Regions from separate parts of the Ruminococcus sp. 1001136sp1 genome, predicted to be linked through region 1. Evidence: riboswitches for the same ligand, from Rfam matches in the RefSeq annotation. Region 1 holds a riboswitch; each other region holds the start of a gene.
What was found. Region 1 has a riboswitch for cyclic di-GMP ahead of ABHC48_RS04265 (ABC transporter substrate-binding protein). Riboswitches for the same ligand answer to the same signal wherever they lie in the genome.

Region 2: linked by a shared signal. The riboswitch ahead of ABHC48_RS19365 (ATP-binding protein) and the one ahead of ABHC48_RS04265 (ABC transporter substrate-binding protein) in region 1 are both predicted to bind cyclic di-GMP.
Region 3: linked by a shared signal. The riboswitch ahead of ABHC48_RS08535 (hypothetical protein) and the one ahead of ABHC48_RS04265 (ABC transporter substrate-binding protein) in region 1 are both predicted to bind cyclic di-GMP.
Region 4: linked by a shared signal. The riboswitch ahead of ABHC48_RS05325 (transporter substrate-binding domain-containing protein) and the one ahead of ABHC48_RS04265 (ABC transporter substrate-binding protein) in region 1 are both predicted to bind cyclic di-GMP.

The regions. Positions count from the first base shown of each region.
Region 1 is NZ_JBDPGY010000003.1:195,257-199,475, reverse strand. Features, by position in the region: gene ABHC48_RS04270 (ATP-binding protein) at 1-503, opposite strand, end outside; gene ABHC48_RS04265 (ABC transporter substrate-binding protein) at 649-2,493, opposite strand; cyclic di-GMP riboswitch class I at 2,594-2,669, opposite strand; gene ABHC48_RS04260 (sensor domain-containing diguanylate cyclase) at 2,991-4,219, shown strand, end outside.
Region 2 is NZ_JBDPGY010000034.1:16,524-20,742, reverse strand. Features, by position in the region: gene ABHC48_RS19365 (ATP-binding protein) at 91-2,496, opposite strand; cyclic di-GMP riboswitch class I at 2,571-2,646, opposite strand; gene ABHC48_RS19360 (Uma2 family endonuclease) at 3,100-3,657, opposite strand; gene ABHC48_RS19355 (PrsW family glutamic-type intramembrane protease) at 4,066-4,219, opposite strand, start outside.
Region 3 is NZ_JBDPGY010000008.1:41,887-46,105, forward strand. Features, by position in the region: gene rho (transcription termination factor Rho) at 1-74, opposite strand, end outside; gene ABHC48_RS08535 (hypothetical protein) at 720-1,736, opposite strand; cyclic di-GMP riboswitch class I at 1,907-1,990, opposite strand; gene ABHC48_RS08540 (substrate-binding domain-containing protein) at 2,180-3,055, opposite strand; gene ABHC48_RS08545 (beta-propeller fold lactonase family protein) at 3,033-3,371, opposite strand; gene ABHC48_RS08550 (glycosyl hydrolase family 28 protein) at 3,402-4,219, opposite strand, start outside.
Region 4 is NZ_JBDPGY010000004.1:210,554-214,772, forward strand. Features, by position in the region: gene ABHC48_RS05325 (transporter substrate-binding domain-containing protein) at 1-1,478, opposite strand, end outside; cyclic di-GMP riboswitch class I at 1,642-1,717, opposite strand; gene ABHC48_RS05330 (helix-turn-helix transcriptional regulator) at 1,851-2,300, opposite strand; gene ABHC48_RS05335 (alpha/beta hydrolase) at 2,303-3,301, opposite strand; gene ABHC48_RS05340 (MerR family transcriptional regulator) at 3,420-3,857, shown strand; gene ABHC48_RS05345 (TIGR00730 family Rossman fold protein) at 3,938-4,219, opposite strand, start outside.

The DNA of each region.
Region 1 (4,219 bases):
CCACTCTGGTTCGTATACGTAATATTTCCGTCATGATCCAGCATGAACAAATATGCTTTCCCATCATAACCTTTCAGTTTTAACATGGAATCCAGTTTCGAATGATCATACACAGTTCCAATTGCCGTATAAGTTTCCCCATTGATAGTGTATTCCTGACATGGGATCGCAACCAGATAACCGTCTTTTTTCTCCTGATCATAATCAAGACGCACCAGTTTTCCAATATTGTATCCATTCTTTAAGTCCAGCAGAAGTTTACTTGGCATATCAATCCGCATTTTTGTTCCACCTGCTGATACTGCCTGACCATTTTCCTGAATGAATATAAGGGTGCTTTCCGATTCTTTTTCCCATGCTTCAAAGAAATTTTTGTTCGTATCCGTTTCAAGAGACAGCTCCCTCTCATGAAGTAAAAATTCCTCAACCAACTGCAGCTGGCTGTAGTATCCACTCACTTGAAGATCATAGGTCTGCTGTATCTGTTCAACAACAGCTTCCATACTGCTTTTTCCATTTTCGCTGATATACTTGCCAGACTTACTTATCAGATACTTGATACAAGCTAAGCTTAAAAGAATAATAAGTAGTATAAGCAACAGCCTTGTTATTTTTTTCTTTTATTTACCGTTTGTTCTATCTCCACTTTTACTGTTCAACCTCTATATAGTCTTCCGGTGCTGACGGCTGCCGTCCTTTTGACATTGCTTCGATCCATGCACTTGATAATGTTGTATCTTTAAGCTGCTCAATCTCACATTTCGGATTTATTTTTTTCAAAACAGACATTGTGGTGTCTGTAAGAAGAATAAAGTATTCCTTTTCTTTGTCTATTTTCTTATCATTAACTGTCAAGTCCTTTAACGAAAATCCACTTTCCGCTTGATTGACGATCATTTTCATACCGGATGCAATTGGTAATTCGTATTTATTGGTTACATAAAAATTCTCATCAGCTTCGGCGAGATAATTTTCCACGAGTTCAAAAACCTGTTTACCATTAATTTTTGCAAAATATAATGCTGTATCTGAACTCTTCGCTGTCATCATGCCAACCCGGCTATTGGTACATTCTCCTTTGTACATAGAAGAAGTGAAATAATAATATGGTGCCAGAGCCAGCTGTGCATCATTTTCTTCTCTGATCGTAGTTAAAATGGAAGATGCTGCATCACGGCCATTTCTATCGTTCAGTGAAATGGAATATTCATTTTCAAAATTCACCATTGCTTTTTCTTCTGGATCTTTACGATTCATTACACTGCGCAAAGTATCATAAGCCTGTGTTTCATCCATTTCCCCTGACAGTAATCCGTGAACAGCCTCAAGACCTGCATCAAATGATTTTTGGGCGGAATATCGGATATAAACAGCATTATGATTAATTTCCTCTTCCAGTCCAGGTACATCCTGCATCATGGTTGGAACATCTGTATTCAATGAAATAACACCGCTTCCATCCGCAATCAGCTTTTGCCCCTCTTCTGAAATCATACAATCCAGCACATCCAGTGCGGTATCCAGTTTCTCCCGGTCTTTTTCCAGGTTTTTGTTAAATGCAATGTTTAAGGACGGAGTCATGTACACGTAGGATTCATCCGATGTCTGTGAAAAGTAAGGAATACGGATCAGCTCCGCATCCATCTGTTTCTGCAGCTGCTGCATAACCGTCGGATGTCCATGAAACATTGCTGATTTTCCCTCGACAAACATCTGGATTCCTGTATCGACGTCAATATTGATATCTTCTTTACCAAAGTGCGAATCCTTAAGAAACTGACTGGTTTCTGAAAAAATACGTTTCCATAATGCATCATCAAACTTCACTTCATCCGCTGCAGTCTCTGCACTGTTTCGCCATTCAATACCATCCAGGCTTGTAAACTCACCGATTGCCGCCGCCTGGATGATTTCATTATTAGACCAGTCTTCCCCAAGATCCATGGAATACGGTTTTATGCCATTATCATAAAACTGCTGACAGGCCTGTACATATTCCTCATAATTTTCTGGAATCTTTACGCCATACTGATCAAACAGTGTTTTGTTGGCAATGATCGTCTGCGGAATACCACAGATTGGCAGCCACTGGATTTCATCCTCCGCATTCTTATAATATTGCACCGCATAGGAATAATACTTGGAAACAACATCATAAGAAGCAAAATCCATAAGATAAGGCTGTAAGTCCTGTGCATCTGTTCCAGAAAATCGCCGTACTGTTATGATATCCGGTAATTCATCATGTTCTTTAAAATAACTGTATAAATCGGTATCATTGTTACCAATAATAAATTCAATATCCTGATCAGGAAACTGTTCATGGATATAGGGTGCAATATTTTTCATCAAACGATTTTCCCACAGATAAACGGTAAGATGATCATCGTTTTTAGATACTTCTTTCTTTGACTGTCCACATCCAGACAAGACAGCAGTTGCTACAAGCACACCTGACACCACTGCTGTCAGACAACGTTTTGCCTTTTTCATACTTTTATTTTCCTCATTCTTTCCTGATAAAATCATTATTGTTACGTCTGTGAAATAACTCCGTAAAAAAAACACTGTCAAACAGACAGTGCACGTCATTTCATGCAACTGGCTGCCATTTTACAGGCCCTGTAGCTTTGCGTCCCAGACTTTCATCTGGTTTGCCGATTTCCTTATTATAGCTTTTAAATTTATGCAAAAAACTGGTTTTATTATACTATAGTACTCTACTGTACACAAGAAAAACATTACCGTTTTAACGCCGTTTTAACGCCCAAAAACATATTGTCATTATACTGTCATTTTTTTTTTAACTTATTCCGTTTTTCAACTTCTATGATATAATGCTTTATTATAAAAACTCCAATGAATAAAATGAGGTGAACCAAGTGAAGAAAAAAACACTTGTGCCTCTTATTATTTTTTTACTGGGCATATGCCTTTTTGGTTTAATTGTATACAAAACAGACACCCATGAAAAAAATCAGAGACACATATTGGCACAATTAAACGCAACCACCTATGGTGAACGCATAAAGAATGAAATTGCAGATGGAATTGAAATTACAAATGCTTTGGAACAGACCTTAATCAGTGAAAATGGCGAAATCCATCAGTTTGACACGATTGCCGGGAATCTTATGTCTGATTCTATTGAAAGCGTGCAGCTCGCTCCTAATGGTGTTGTAACAGATATTTATCCGGCTGAAGGAAATGAGGCAGGTAAGATTGATCTGCTCCATGATAAAGACCGTAAAGAGATTTCTTGTTATGCAAGAGATAACCATGCAACCATTACGCAGGGGCCCTTCGAATTAAAACAGGGCGGTTATGGAATTGCAGTCCGCAATCCAGTCTACCTGAAGGATAAAAGCGGACAAGAGTATTTCTGGGGATTTACCATTGTTATCCTGCGTGTTCCGGATATTTTTTCAGATGCAGTCATTGCACTTTCAAATTTTGGATATGAATACAAAATTTTAAAAACAGACACTCCCTGGAGTGATACTTATAAAGTGGTTTATCAGTCAGATGGTCAAATAGATCATCCGGTTTCTTACGCTTTTACAGTAGGAGATGGAACCTGGAAGCTTGAGGTAACTCCTAAAACCGGATGGAGAAATAACACACTACTGATAATTATCAGTGGTATGTTTCTTACTATAAGCCTTCTTCTGTCAGTGCTTACCAGGGTATGGCTGGTAGCAAAAGAACACAAGAACAAATATAAAATACTGGCGCGCACAGATTCTCTTACAAATATTTATAATCGCTATGGATTTGATGAATTAGCAGAAAAAATAATTTCTAAAAATCCACAAACACATTTTGTGGCTGCGCTCCTTGATATTGATGACTTTAAGTTTATCAATGATATCTATGGCCATAGTTACGGAGACAAAGCATTAAAGAGTCTGGCAGACAGTATGAAAGCTTTTTTCCCATCCGATGCATTGCTTGGAAGAAATGGTGGTGACGAATTCTGCATTCTTTTACCACATTGTACCTTTAAGGAAGCAGATAAACAGCTGCAGCAATTCACTAAGCTTCCAAAAACGTTTTCATATCACGGTAAAAAAGTTGCATTTTACATATCTCTCGGATATGCAGAATATCCAACATTTGCAGCCAGCCCTTCACAGCTTATGCGCTGTGCAGATGCAGCTCTTTATGAAATAAAACTGCATGGAAAAAACGGATGTATGGCTTACAGAAAGGGGCTCCA
Region 2 (4,219 bases), on a different contig from region 1:
ACCAATCACAGGATCCAGCCATGTACAATACTGGTGCATCATTGGTTGGAAAAATATTCCCCACAAAATGTTTATACCGGATTCGTTGATCTATAGCATACTTTTAATCTCCCTGATTACACTTTCCCCCGTCAATGGTTTTGCAATATGTTTATTTATTCCTGCCTTTTTGCTGCGCTCCACATCATCCTGAAAAGCATTTGCAGACATGGCTACAATAGGGATAAGTTTTGCATCAGGACGATTCATTGCACGAATCTGTCTTGCTGCTTCCAGACCATCCATAACCGGCATCATGATATCCATTAATATCAGATCATATTCTCCCGGCTTTGACCGGGCAAAAATATCCACTGCCTCTTTTCCATTCCATGCACAGCGAACTAGCATGCTCTCATTTTCCAATATAAATTGTGCAATTTCCATATTCAATTCATTATCTTCAACAAGAAGTGCTCTTTTCCCTTTCAGTGAAACATTCTCAACGGATGATTCTGGCATTTTTGATTCTCTGTCTGAGGAAATCTGGAACGGCAATGTAATCACAAATGAAGTTCCCTCATCCACTTTACTGGTAAAACAAATCTGTCCTCCCATCAGTTTTACTAACTGGTTGACAATCGTCATTCCCAGACCAGTTCCCATATTTGCTTTCTGTTCCAGTCTGTTCTCCTGTGTAAAAGGTTCAAACAAATGCTCCTGAAACTCTTCACTCATCCCAATTCCATTATCTGTACAGGTAAATTCGAATACTGCGGTCCGGTCATCTGAACTGATTTCCTGGCAGCCAACAATAATCTTACCACCCACATGATTATAATTTACTGCATTACTTCCTATATTCTGCAGGATCTGCTGAAGATGAAGAGGACTTCCAACCAATTGATTATGTATGATATTGACAGCTCCCAGGTTCAGTGAAATTCCCTTTTCATGTCCCTGCATCTCAACAATACCAGTTGATTCCCCCAACACCTTGCGTAAATCGAAAGTTTTTTCTTCCAGCTGCAAGGTTCCGGATTCCATTTTATTCATATCCAGGATATCATTCACAAGATTCAGAAGAAATCCAGATGCTGTCAAGACCTTATCTCTGCACTCCTGCTGTTTTTGCAGATCTCCCGGAAAATGGTTTGCAATCTGCGTAATTCCACGGATTCCATTGATTGGAGTCCGGATATCATGACTCATTCGTCTGAGAAAATCAGTTTTTGAAATATTCGCTTTTTCCGCTTCCTGAGCGATCTTTTTTAACTGTTCCTGATATTCGAACTCCTGCTTTTTTTCTTCCGTAATGTCACGTGCTACATAAAGCACCTCCGTAACAGTTCCGTTTGCATCACGCTGCTTCACAATGAATCGTCCCATATGCCAGTGCCCATCTGTAGCAAGATATTCTCTCGCAATCGTCTCTTCCTGCTGCAGCCTGGCTGCCAGCGTTGTAACCTCAAAAAACTCCCGCATGGTTTTCTGATCCTCTCTGGAAACAACACTTTTCCGTGCGGTACGAAATGCTTCTGAAGCACATCCGTGACTACCTGTCAACCGATGCATTACCTTGCCCCCGACAACTTCTTCAAAACTGTCTGTTCGTAGATCCATAGAATAAATCGTCCAGTAAATCTTTGAAATTGCGGATATGACCGCATTGCTTTCCTGTGCTTCTTTTAGTGATTTTTTCAGAGTAACATTTTCAGAAATATCAAGGAATGTTGTTAGTATTGTTTTTTTTCCGTCTGATGTATAAAAAATTTCCGTCTTCGCAATCGCCGGTGTCAGATGTCCCTTTCCGTCAGGGATTACACATTCATAAGAAACAGCTCCGTCATGGTATCGCATATCCATCAGTTTCTCAATTACATTTTGATTTAAATAGGACACAGCCCCTATGAGTCTGCCCAGATTTTCCTGTGCTTCCTCAATTGTCTCCACTCCATAGATACGCATAGCTTCTGCATTCATATGGACAATCTCATGCTCTGGCAAGGTATAGGACAGCACTCCAACACTTATCGTATCCAGAAGCTCTTTATAATAAGAAATCTGGTTTTTGTTTTCATCCTTTAAATGCTGGTTCTGTTGCAGCAATCGGTTCTCCAGAAGTTTTTCTTTTTCAAAATGGACAATATTTCCTGCTTCCTGATGGTAACCAACAAGCCTGATCATGTTGTCTGGAGATGGGACTCTCCTTCCTGTGCAGCGTATATAAATGACTCCTTTTACAGGATGCATATAACGGTAAACAGCTTCTGATTCATGGCTTTTCAGTTCTTCCATGTAATCCCAGAAGCACTCCCTCTCCTGCGGATAAATATGTTCTGCCACATACTCCATACATTTTTCCGGAGACAGATCTTCTGTAATTCCAAACAGTTCATCTGTGATTTCATCTGTATACAGTCTTGTCTTTTTTCCTTTTTCAGACTCTACTTTCCAGAATCCGGAGTTTCCAGCCTGAAAATATGCCTGTATATCCTCATCGTTCAACTTTATCATAAACATGTCCCTCTCGAATAATATCTTTAGATATACAAATTAAAAGCACTGCCAAACAGACAGTGCATCTCATTTCATGCAACTGGCTGCCATTTTACAGGCCCTGTAGCTTTGCGTCCCAGACTTTCAGCTGGTTTGCCGATTTCCTTATTATAACTTTTAAAATTATGCAAAAAACTGATTTTATTATACTCTCTTACTCCACTTTGCACAAGGAAAATATCACAGCTTTAATGCTAAAAAAAAGAACAGTCGATACATATACTCGAACTGTTCTCCTACCTCCAAAGTCCACGCAGCATTGACATCACTTGAAGTATACGCATAAAAATATTAAGATACTTTCGTTTCCGCAAATATTATTTTCGCTTATGTTATTTTTGGACTTGGAAATATATAAATAATAAAATCAATCTCTCGGCTAAGATCACCGGCTGGATATTTCAGTTTTTCAAATTTTCCAATCAGTTCTGCTACAACAAGTATGTCCCTCATAATTTTTCTGTCGATATGGTATATCGAATGATTTTAAATGATGGTTTGAAGTGGATTGCTGAATACATACCTTATTGTACGGATCCACAAAAACCAGATAGTAAAGCTTCAATCAATATCCGCAAAAATTTCTGCCAGCGCCATACTGATATTCGGGAATTCTTTTAATGTGATTACGGTATCTGCATTATAATGCGCTTCCTCTGGATCATCCTGAAGAATATAACTATAGTTCAACTTATAACTTCCATCTTCCAGGTAGTAGATTTCAACTGCTCTTTCTCTAGGTGACACGATCCAATATTCTTCTACCCCAGCTTTCTGGTATATTTCTTTCTTGTCTGTTTTATCACGCAATGCAGTAGCCGGGCTAAGTGTTTCTACTATAAATTTAGGCACGCCAGAATAGGCACCGCCTTTTAAGTGTTTCCGTTCACACACAATCATAACATCCGGGATTACATAATCATCATTTATTTCAGGATGGTATTTGTAATCCAAGTTCTCAATGAATGCCAGACAAATACTTCCCTGCAGTTTTCCAGATATAATCCGGTATATATTTCCGTTTACGATACCATGCTGATAATTTGGTGATGGCGACATATCATAAATGACACCATTTATTTTCTCTTCCTTTTTGTATTCTTCCTTAAATAATGGCATATACGTTCCCTCCAAATCTATAATTCGTATCTTTGTCTGGCATTTATGTTTTGCAATGATTCCTATCAGCAACCTTTGTTTTTATTATAGCGGATTTTTTCCTGTAATACAATGCGTTTTCAAATGCTTGATAAAACCTGCAAAATAAGGGTTACTGTTCACTCCGTTCACAGTAACACGCTTCGCGATGCACAGAAATCATGCATTCGCATGATTTCGCGCCGCACTTCTCGAGTTTTCTGTGAACTACGTTCACAAAAACACCTCGCGGAATGTCACCAGCGAACAGTAACAAATAAGGAAACAAAGGCAGACGAAGAAGTTTTTTGCCAGATTAATGCGTTTGGCTTTATCCGGCTCTTTCACCGTCACCTTTCAAATAAAAACACTTTTTCGCGACAGAACATTTTATTCAAACTCAATTTTCCGATAAAGCCGGAACTTTTTAACCGCCAGAAGGGCAAAGATCAAAAATATCGGGAACAGATAGCCGATCAGGTTCCATCTGCTGTTTGCTGTGATCAGTATATTATAAATCCCATGGAAAACCACACATGCCCCA
Region 3 (4,219 bases), on a different contig from region 1:
ATGCCCTTCAGTCCTCTGGCTTTTGCCAAGTCTTTCAGCGTAGCCAGGGATAATGATTCATACTTTTCTTTCATCAATCATCTACCTCTTCGACTAATACAATTCTAAAACACATTTCAATTTTGATTTAACGGGATACAAATGTCTGATTAGACAGAAGCTATATACTGAATTATAAAAACATCCTTCAAAAAACTTATTAAAGTTGATTCTAACACATTTCAGGCGCCGTGTCTACATCCATTCCAAATATATATTACTGTTCACTTAGGACCAGTGACCCCAATATATCTATCCCTGCCTGCAAGAAAGTGATAACCTTTGTTTTGTATTATACACACCTAAGGTTTTTCATTGCAAGAATTTTCTGTCGACACATATCCAGACTCTTCGACATAGTTACTGTTCACTCCGTGACCAGTAACACGCTTCGCGATGCACAGAAAGACGAACCTTCTTGTGACAAGCACAAGAAGTAGCGTTTGCTGCGCAAACTTAATTCTCGGGTTTTCTGTGAATTTTGTTCACAAAAAACACCTCGCGGAATGTTACCAGTGAACAGTAACTCGACATATATAAGATTACGGCTCTCCCGGTGACAAAAAGGTAAGTACTATCTGTCACTTACCTTTTTATAAAACACTATTTTCCCGCGCCTGTGGTATCCACAGTAAAACACCCGGAGATATTTCTCCGGGTGCCGGTCATCTTTAAAATCATTAGTTCCAGAACGCTCCATAAATCTTCTGGATCTTAGCGATCTGTGCATCTGTAATCTGATTCAGTGCATTCTGAACAGCTGCATAAGTCTGTGGTCTGCTACTCTTCAGGGAAGCATTGTTCAGGATGTAATCCTTAACAGATTCTGCAAAATATTCGGAAGCATTCTGTGTTACATAGGCTTTATTAAAAGCTGTAACATTTGCCTTCTCAGCTGCAAAAATGCTCTGGAAGCTTGCTGTCTTATCTGCATTTCCTGCGATAAATGCAAGGAAATGACCCAGCTCATGATAAACAGAATCATCAATCTGCTTCATTGTAATAGATCTTGATCTTGCATCAAAATATCCTGAATAGTTGACGGATGGATCAACAACAAGCTTAAATCCCAGCTGCTGATATGCTGCAATTACACGATTGTCCATCTTGCCTGCAACACTTGCTACATTTTCCTCGTGTTTGCTCTGGTTCTGTGAAGAGCTTGCTGCTGCAGTTACCTGGGCAGCGGAAGCACCAGAAGAAGTAGTGCTTACAGCGGTCTCATTGTCAATTGATACCTGCTGTGTAGTTGTTGTCTGAACAGTTGTTGTGATCTTGGATGTAACAACTTTCTTTTTGGATTTCTTGGTGTATTTCGCTGTTGCTTTGGTAACAACGGTTGTCTTGGTATCTACTGTTGTATTACCGGATTTATTTGTTTTATTGGTTACTTTTGTTTTAGTTTTCAGTTTCTTGGTGTAGCTCTTCTTGGAAGCCTTTTTTAATTTAACAGTCTTCCTGGTTGTCTTGGTACTGGAGGTAGTCTTCACAGTAGTCTTCGGCTGGGAAGCCAGTGGAGTTTCATCTTCTATGATGGAAGTCTCCATGATCGGATCTGTGTAACTGGGGAATTCAGGTGTTTCTCCTGTTCCTGAGAATAATGAAACGCCGCCGATCACTGCTGCCAATGCTATAGCAGCACAACTGGAAACAACTTTTTTATTTGCGAGCCACTCTGTTAATTTCTTTCCTTTCATAAATAACACACCTTTCTTGAACCATAATGTAACTGACTTGCCGCTATCTGGAAACTATCAGTCCCATCAGTTTGTGGAAATAAAAAAACCGTTTATCAGATTAAATAAACGGTCGCCACAAACAGAAGAACCACGTCTCCTGTCATATTACATTACCTAATCAATATCAATGCGGCAACCGGCTGTCATAGTCTTGAGACCTTAGACCCTTGGCTTTGCGTCCCTGTCTTTCAACAGGTTTGCCTTTTATTCACTTCTTATAATAAAGCAAACTGTCACTTTTGTCAACGGAATTCCCTTGTTAAAACTTACAAAAATCCGTCTAAAAAGTACGAAAACAAAAAAATCTGTAAAAATATCTGAGCGGATCGTAACGCATGATAATCCTTCTCAAATATTTTCACAGATTCCTTTTCGATGTAATGGATAGCAACAAACACACCTTACAGCTTGCGTGTAGACTCCCGCTCTATAAGAGTTCCGCTCAGTATTTGCCGTTTCACTACCTTTTTCCGGTCGATCAGATCAAACAAGGTACGGACGCTCTGCAGGGCAGTTTCCACTCTTGGATATTTCAATGTGGTGATGGATGGATGATAATATTCCGCAATGTCCTGACCATCTGCTCCTGCCACACAATAATCCTCCGGTACTCTTTTGCCGCTGTCAATAATTGCTCTGCAGGCGCCTACCGCCAGAGTATCTGAAATTGCATAAATACAGGAAAAATCCACCCCCGATTTCAAAAGCTCACAGGTACAGTTATAACCATTCTCAATCGTATAGATTCTTTTACCTGGTTTTAAACGAATTATAAGCTTCTCATCATACTCCAGTCCATTTTTTTCCAGTGACCTTTTATAGCCATTGAGATGGCATCTTCCAAGACCTTCATCTCCGGAAGTAATAAAGGCGATCCTTTTATGTCCGCAGCTGCACAGATAATCAACCATACTCTGGCTCTCAATCTCTGTATCAGTCGTCACAAGGGCACTTTTAGGATAAGTTCCTGTATCCTCCGGAACTGTTTTTCCGGAACCACTGATCACATACGGAACTCTCAGCATTCTCAGCCTTGACTCGTCATAATTATACATACCTCCAAGAAATATGATTCCTTTGACTTTTTTCTCTTTTTCCAGCTGAAGGGCAAGCTCAACTTCGTCTTCATCATCTGCTACATTCTGCAATACCAGGCAATATTTCCTGTCACGGACTTCCCGCTCCAATACATGAAGCATAACACCCCAGTATGAGTTGCTGATTTCTTTTATTATAACTGCGATCGTATTGGAATCAGCCCTTTTCAGATTTTTCATCCTTTTCAATATGACAGGATGCTTTTCCAGGCATCTGAAGACCTTCCTTTTTCTCTGCTGTAAGCCTTTCTTCCTGAACCCCTACTTCATATTCCACAATTTCCGCAGCATCTTCACTTTCACTTACCGCAAAAAGCCGGTTCTTCACCAGACAAATCCAGGAAGGATTCTGCATTTGTATGATAAGAGGAGTTCCTGCAACATCTCCCAGGATCTCATTATACGGAATCAGATAGATACCTTTTCCAAGCTCCTGCTTCTCCAATACAGCAGGGGCATCATGCTGTGTATAGGTTCCGACAAGCAAAATATCCATGCTTTCTTCCATCTCCTTTGTTAATTCCTTTTACTGGAATTTCAGTTCATCTGACAATTCCACAACCATGTGTAATTCACCAGGTGACATCACCTTTTCTCCATGAATTACCACATTGTCAAAATAAAAGCCATGAGGTCTGCACACTTCATTTTTCATCTCAAAGCCACGTATAATGGATACTGGAAAAGTGCCTTCTGTAATTTCAATATTTTTAAAGAAAATATCATTTACCATGCCTCTTTCCCTGTCTCGTGAATACTTGGAATCAAGAGTTTTAATATCAATAAATTTTTCCTGGGCATCTTCAATTCGGATGTTTTCATAAACAATATCATGTACATGGGCACGGTCAGCGTTATGAATTGTCAGTACTCCACCTGACTGATTGCCCTCATACTGGCAATGTACAACATCACAATTTCTGAAAACAACATCTGTAATTTCGTCACATCTGGTTTCATATCCGATTTCAAGTGTGTTTCCAAATTCTGCATTCCAGAACAGGCAATCCTCAACAAGGATATGTCTCACATCTGTGCAGCCTGACGGATCCTGGAATTCCACAGCCTTAATAGATATACAATCATCATTTGCCCTTATAAAGCAATTACGAAGCACTACATTCTCACATCCGACTATATCGACGCCATCTCCTGTGATCACTTTTCCCAGAACATTTACATCTTCAATCAGAACATTTTTACATGCAACCGGAACAATATGCCAGGAACCACCATCCAGAAGTGTGATTCCGCGTATTTCAATGTCCTCACCCAATACAGGAACGATCAGCTGCTCTGCACCATTTTCATCCCATGCATGCCAGTTTCCTCCATACAGGATTC
Region 4 (4,219 bases), on a different contig from region 1:
GAAACTACTGCACCTGAAAATTGAGTTGTAGGTATAGATGTCAGTGTTTTATTCAGAATGGACAAAAGAACCGGTTCTCCCTGCAGAATAGCAAATGGAACATCAGCTTCTTTTGTCAGGAAAACACTATGAAGCTTATTATTTTTCAAATAGTCTGAAACAGTACCTGAATTGCTTACAATACAATCCGTCTCCCCCTTCTGCATTGCTTTTACTGCTGCATCTGATGTTTCATATTCCACAACCTTCCATTGCGGATAATTGTATGAAAGATATGCTTTCAATGCAAAATCATCTTTTTCAACGGCAACTATATTCTCTTTATTTTCATCAAAAGAATCCTTTGCCGTAATTGCTGCCATATTGAGAGTCAACAGCGTATCCGACAAAGCAAATCCATTTGTTTCTGCAAAGTATGGATTCTGGTTTGCATGAAAAATCAGGTCTATTTTTCCATCCTGCAATGCCTGAAGCAGTTCACTTCTTGTCTCATATCCATTTAATTCAAATTCCAGAGTCTGACCTTGCAGACAATTTTCTGCAAGATCCACATAATCTGTAATAACACCTGTCAGTTTACCTGTTGATGGATCTACACTGCTGATACCTCCATCCTGATTCAGATACCCTATCCGGATTGCACCATGCTGCCCGATCCACTCACTTTCTTCTTTTGAAAGAAACGAGCTGCTCTGTGCAGAAAGATAACGCCTGTAGAGATCATCTGTGTAAAATGGGTTGTCATCCTTGATTCTGCGCATAGCACTATCCAGTGCTTCTTTGATATCCGGACGTTCTGGATTTATAGCGAAATAGATTTCTGTCTCTCCAATACTTGTAAGCGGTGAAATATCCGATTCTTCCCAACGGGATTCTTCTACCGAAACGAAGCAGTCAATTTCATGTTTCGACAGTTTGTCCATAATTTCTGTGGTTGTAGAAACATTGATATGCTTCGTATGCAGACCATATTTTGATTCCCATTCATTAAGCACATCCTCCACTATATTATCTTTAGACACACCAATATTTTTTCCCTCAAAAGAATCCAAATTTCCTGCTGTAAGATCCATATTGGATGCATCCGTATAGATGTAATATTTCTCTTCCCCCATAGGCATATCGGAAAAAAGCATATTTTCAGCACGTTCGTCTGTATAGGAAATGTCACCAAGAATATCAATCTCTCCATTTTCCAACTGTGTAAAGCAGTTTTTCCAATCACTTGTTATGTATTTATATGTCCATCCTGCATAACCTGCAATATCTTGAAGATACTCATAACCATAGCCGCTTCTTTCTCCCTTTTCATTGACGGTATTATAAGTTTCTTCAAAAGATCCTACCCGGATAACATTGTCAGAGTTTTCTTTGGCAAATGTAGGAACGGATAAAACAATAAAACATATAATTGTGCAAAATATAATGTAACAAAATTTGAAATTCATTATATTCTGTACTAATTTGCACTTCTTCATCTTTCTCCCCTCCTCTAGGCTACAGTTGCTTGCTTCCAGATTTTAATTTTACATTCATTAATTGTCAATAACCTCCCCGCTATTTTTCCAAACAGCTTCTGTATTACTTATTCAAGTGCTCTACCATAAAAAAGCACTGCCAAACAGACAGTGCAACCTCATTTCATGCAACTGGCTGCCATTTTACAGGCCCTGTAGCTTTGCGTCCCAGACTTTCATCTGGTTTGCCGATTTCCTTATTATAGCTTTAATACTTATGCAAAAAAACTGATTTCATTATACTTTAATGCTCTAGTATACACAAGAAAACATTACCGTTTTAACGACAAAAATAAAAAAAGAACAGCCGATACATATACTCGAACTATTCTTCTACTTCCGAAGACCACGCAGCATTGACATCACTGTTTCCTGCTCATTTGTACTCAGATTATTCCATATCCTTAAAACTTCTTTCTGTTTTTCTGTCAGATTCTCTGAATTACCTTCCTGAAAAAACTGTGATAATGTCACACCCAAAGCTGTACATATTTTTTCAAGTGTGATCAGCGACGGCAGGTTTTCCTGCGCCATGATTCTTCCCAGTGATGACTGGGAAATTCCAAATACACATAAGCATGATACAATAGAGGCATGCTGAAGGAGGATCTCATATGGCAAAGCAAGCTGTACAATTTCTTCTTTTGTATGATATTTGTTATTCAACTCCATCGTTATTTTTAATGCCCTTTGAGACATCTCATGCATGATCAGATGGTCTTCACTTCCACCGTCTACAGTATATCCGGGCTTCATATTACTCAAATATTCTTCAAATGTCATGATTAACCAACCCCGTTTTCTTTAAAAAATTTCTGGATTTTATCAAATGGGATCACATCCAGATTATCGTAAAGATCTGTATGAACAGCCCCTGGAATTGTCAGCAGCTCTTTATTGGATGTGTACTTGCTGTCCTTGATCATATTTTCATAAGCATCTTTTCCAAAATAATAACTGTGCGCTTTTTCTCCATGAACGATAAGGACTGCACTTCTGATTTCATTACTGTACTTTAATATTGGCTGATTCATAAATGACATACATCCAATACTGTTCCAGCCATCATTGGAATTTAGGCTCCTTTTATGATAACATCTGCCTTTATAATACTCACTATAATCTTTTACGAAGAGAGGGGCATCTTCCGGAACCGGAAGTGGAACACAACCACCGCCTTTGGAATACTCGCCTTTACGGTATTCTTGTGTTCTGAGGGCATTCAGTGACTGTTTCTTTGCATAACGTACTTCTTCACTGTCCTCAGAATCAAAGTACCCATTTGCATTTACCCTTGTCATATCATACATGGTAGATGCTACAGTTGCTTTTATTCTTGTATCCAATGCAGTTGCGTTAAGAGCCATTCCACCCCATCCGCAGATTCCAATGATTCCTATTTTATCCGTATCCACATCTTCCCGAACAGAAAGAAAATCAACAGCAGCCATGAAATCTTCTGTATTAATATCCGGAGAAGCCATGAATCTTGGATTGCCTCCACTTTCCCCCGTAAAAGAAGGATCAAATGCAATCGTTAAATATCCTTTTTCAGCCATCGTCTGCGCATATAATCCGGAACACTGTTCTTTGATTGCACCAAATGGTCCGCTTACGGCAATCGCAGGATATTTCCCTGACACATTTTTCGGCTTATACAGATCTGCAGCAAGTGTGATTCCATAACGATTTACAAATGTCACTTTCTTATGATCTACTTTTTCACTCTGTGGAAAAGTTTTATCCCATTCAGATACCAACTTTAATTCTTCTGTTTTTAACATATTCAACATCCTCCATATGCAAAATTTCTTGTAATTATACTAACAATAGTATATGATATAAATATCATACAACCTAAAGTTAACTTTAGGTCAAGCATATTTTGAAAGAAGGTTTTTTATGTATACAATCGGTCAGGTCTCTGCAATGTTTGGTCTCCCTGTTTCTACCTTAAGATATTATGACAAGGAAGGTTTTTTCCCTAATCTGGAGCGTAAAGGAAACATCCGTTATTTCAGCGATAATGAGTTGGAAGCGCTTCGTATCATTGAATGTCTGAAGAAATCTGGGCTTGAGATCAAAGATATAAAGCAATTTTTTATCTGGGTATCTGAAGGCAGCGCCAGCTATGAAAAAAGGAAAGAATTATTTGAAGCCAGAAAATCAGCTGTTGAAACTGAAATCCAGGAACTTCAAAAAACTCTCTCCCTCTTAAAATTTAAGTGCTGGTATTATGAAACAGCAATGAAAGATGGTAATGAAGATACGATAAATGCCATGTTACCTGATAAACTTCCAAAAAATATACAGAAACTATATGACAAAGGACATGAATGATTTTTGTTTCTTCTTCAAGCTGGAATTGATCGTGCTCTGTCTTTCGCTAATGCAACTCCATTTTACTGTGCAAACATAAGTTATGCCCGTCTCAAGATTCGCTTTATATCATCCAGATTTTCAACAAAAAAGATTCCCTCCTGTCGCTCGTTAGAAGATAATCCTTTTTCAATCATATGATTTAGAAGTGCTTTCAAATCATCGTAGTAACCGTTCAGGTTGTAGAGAATGCAGGGTGCCTCCAGATGTTTCAAAGACACCTTCGACATTACCTCTGCAATTTCCTCCAATGTTCCCGTGCCGCCCGGGAAGGCAATAAAGGCTTCTCCTAACTCAATCATTTTGTTTTTTCTCTCAGACAT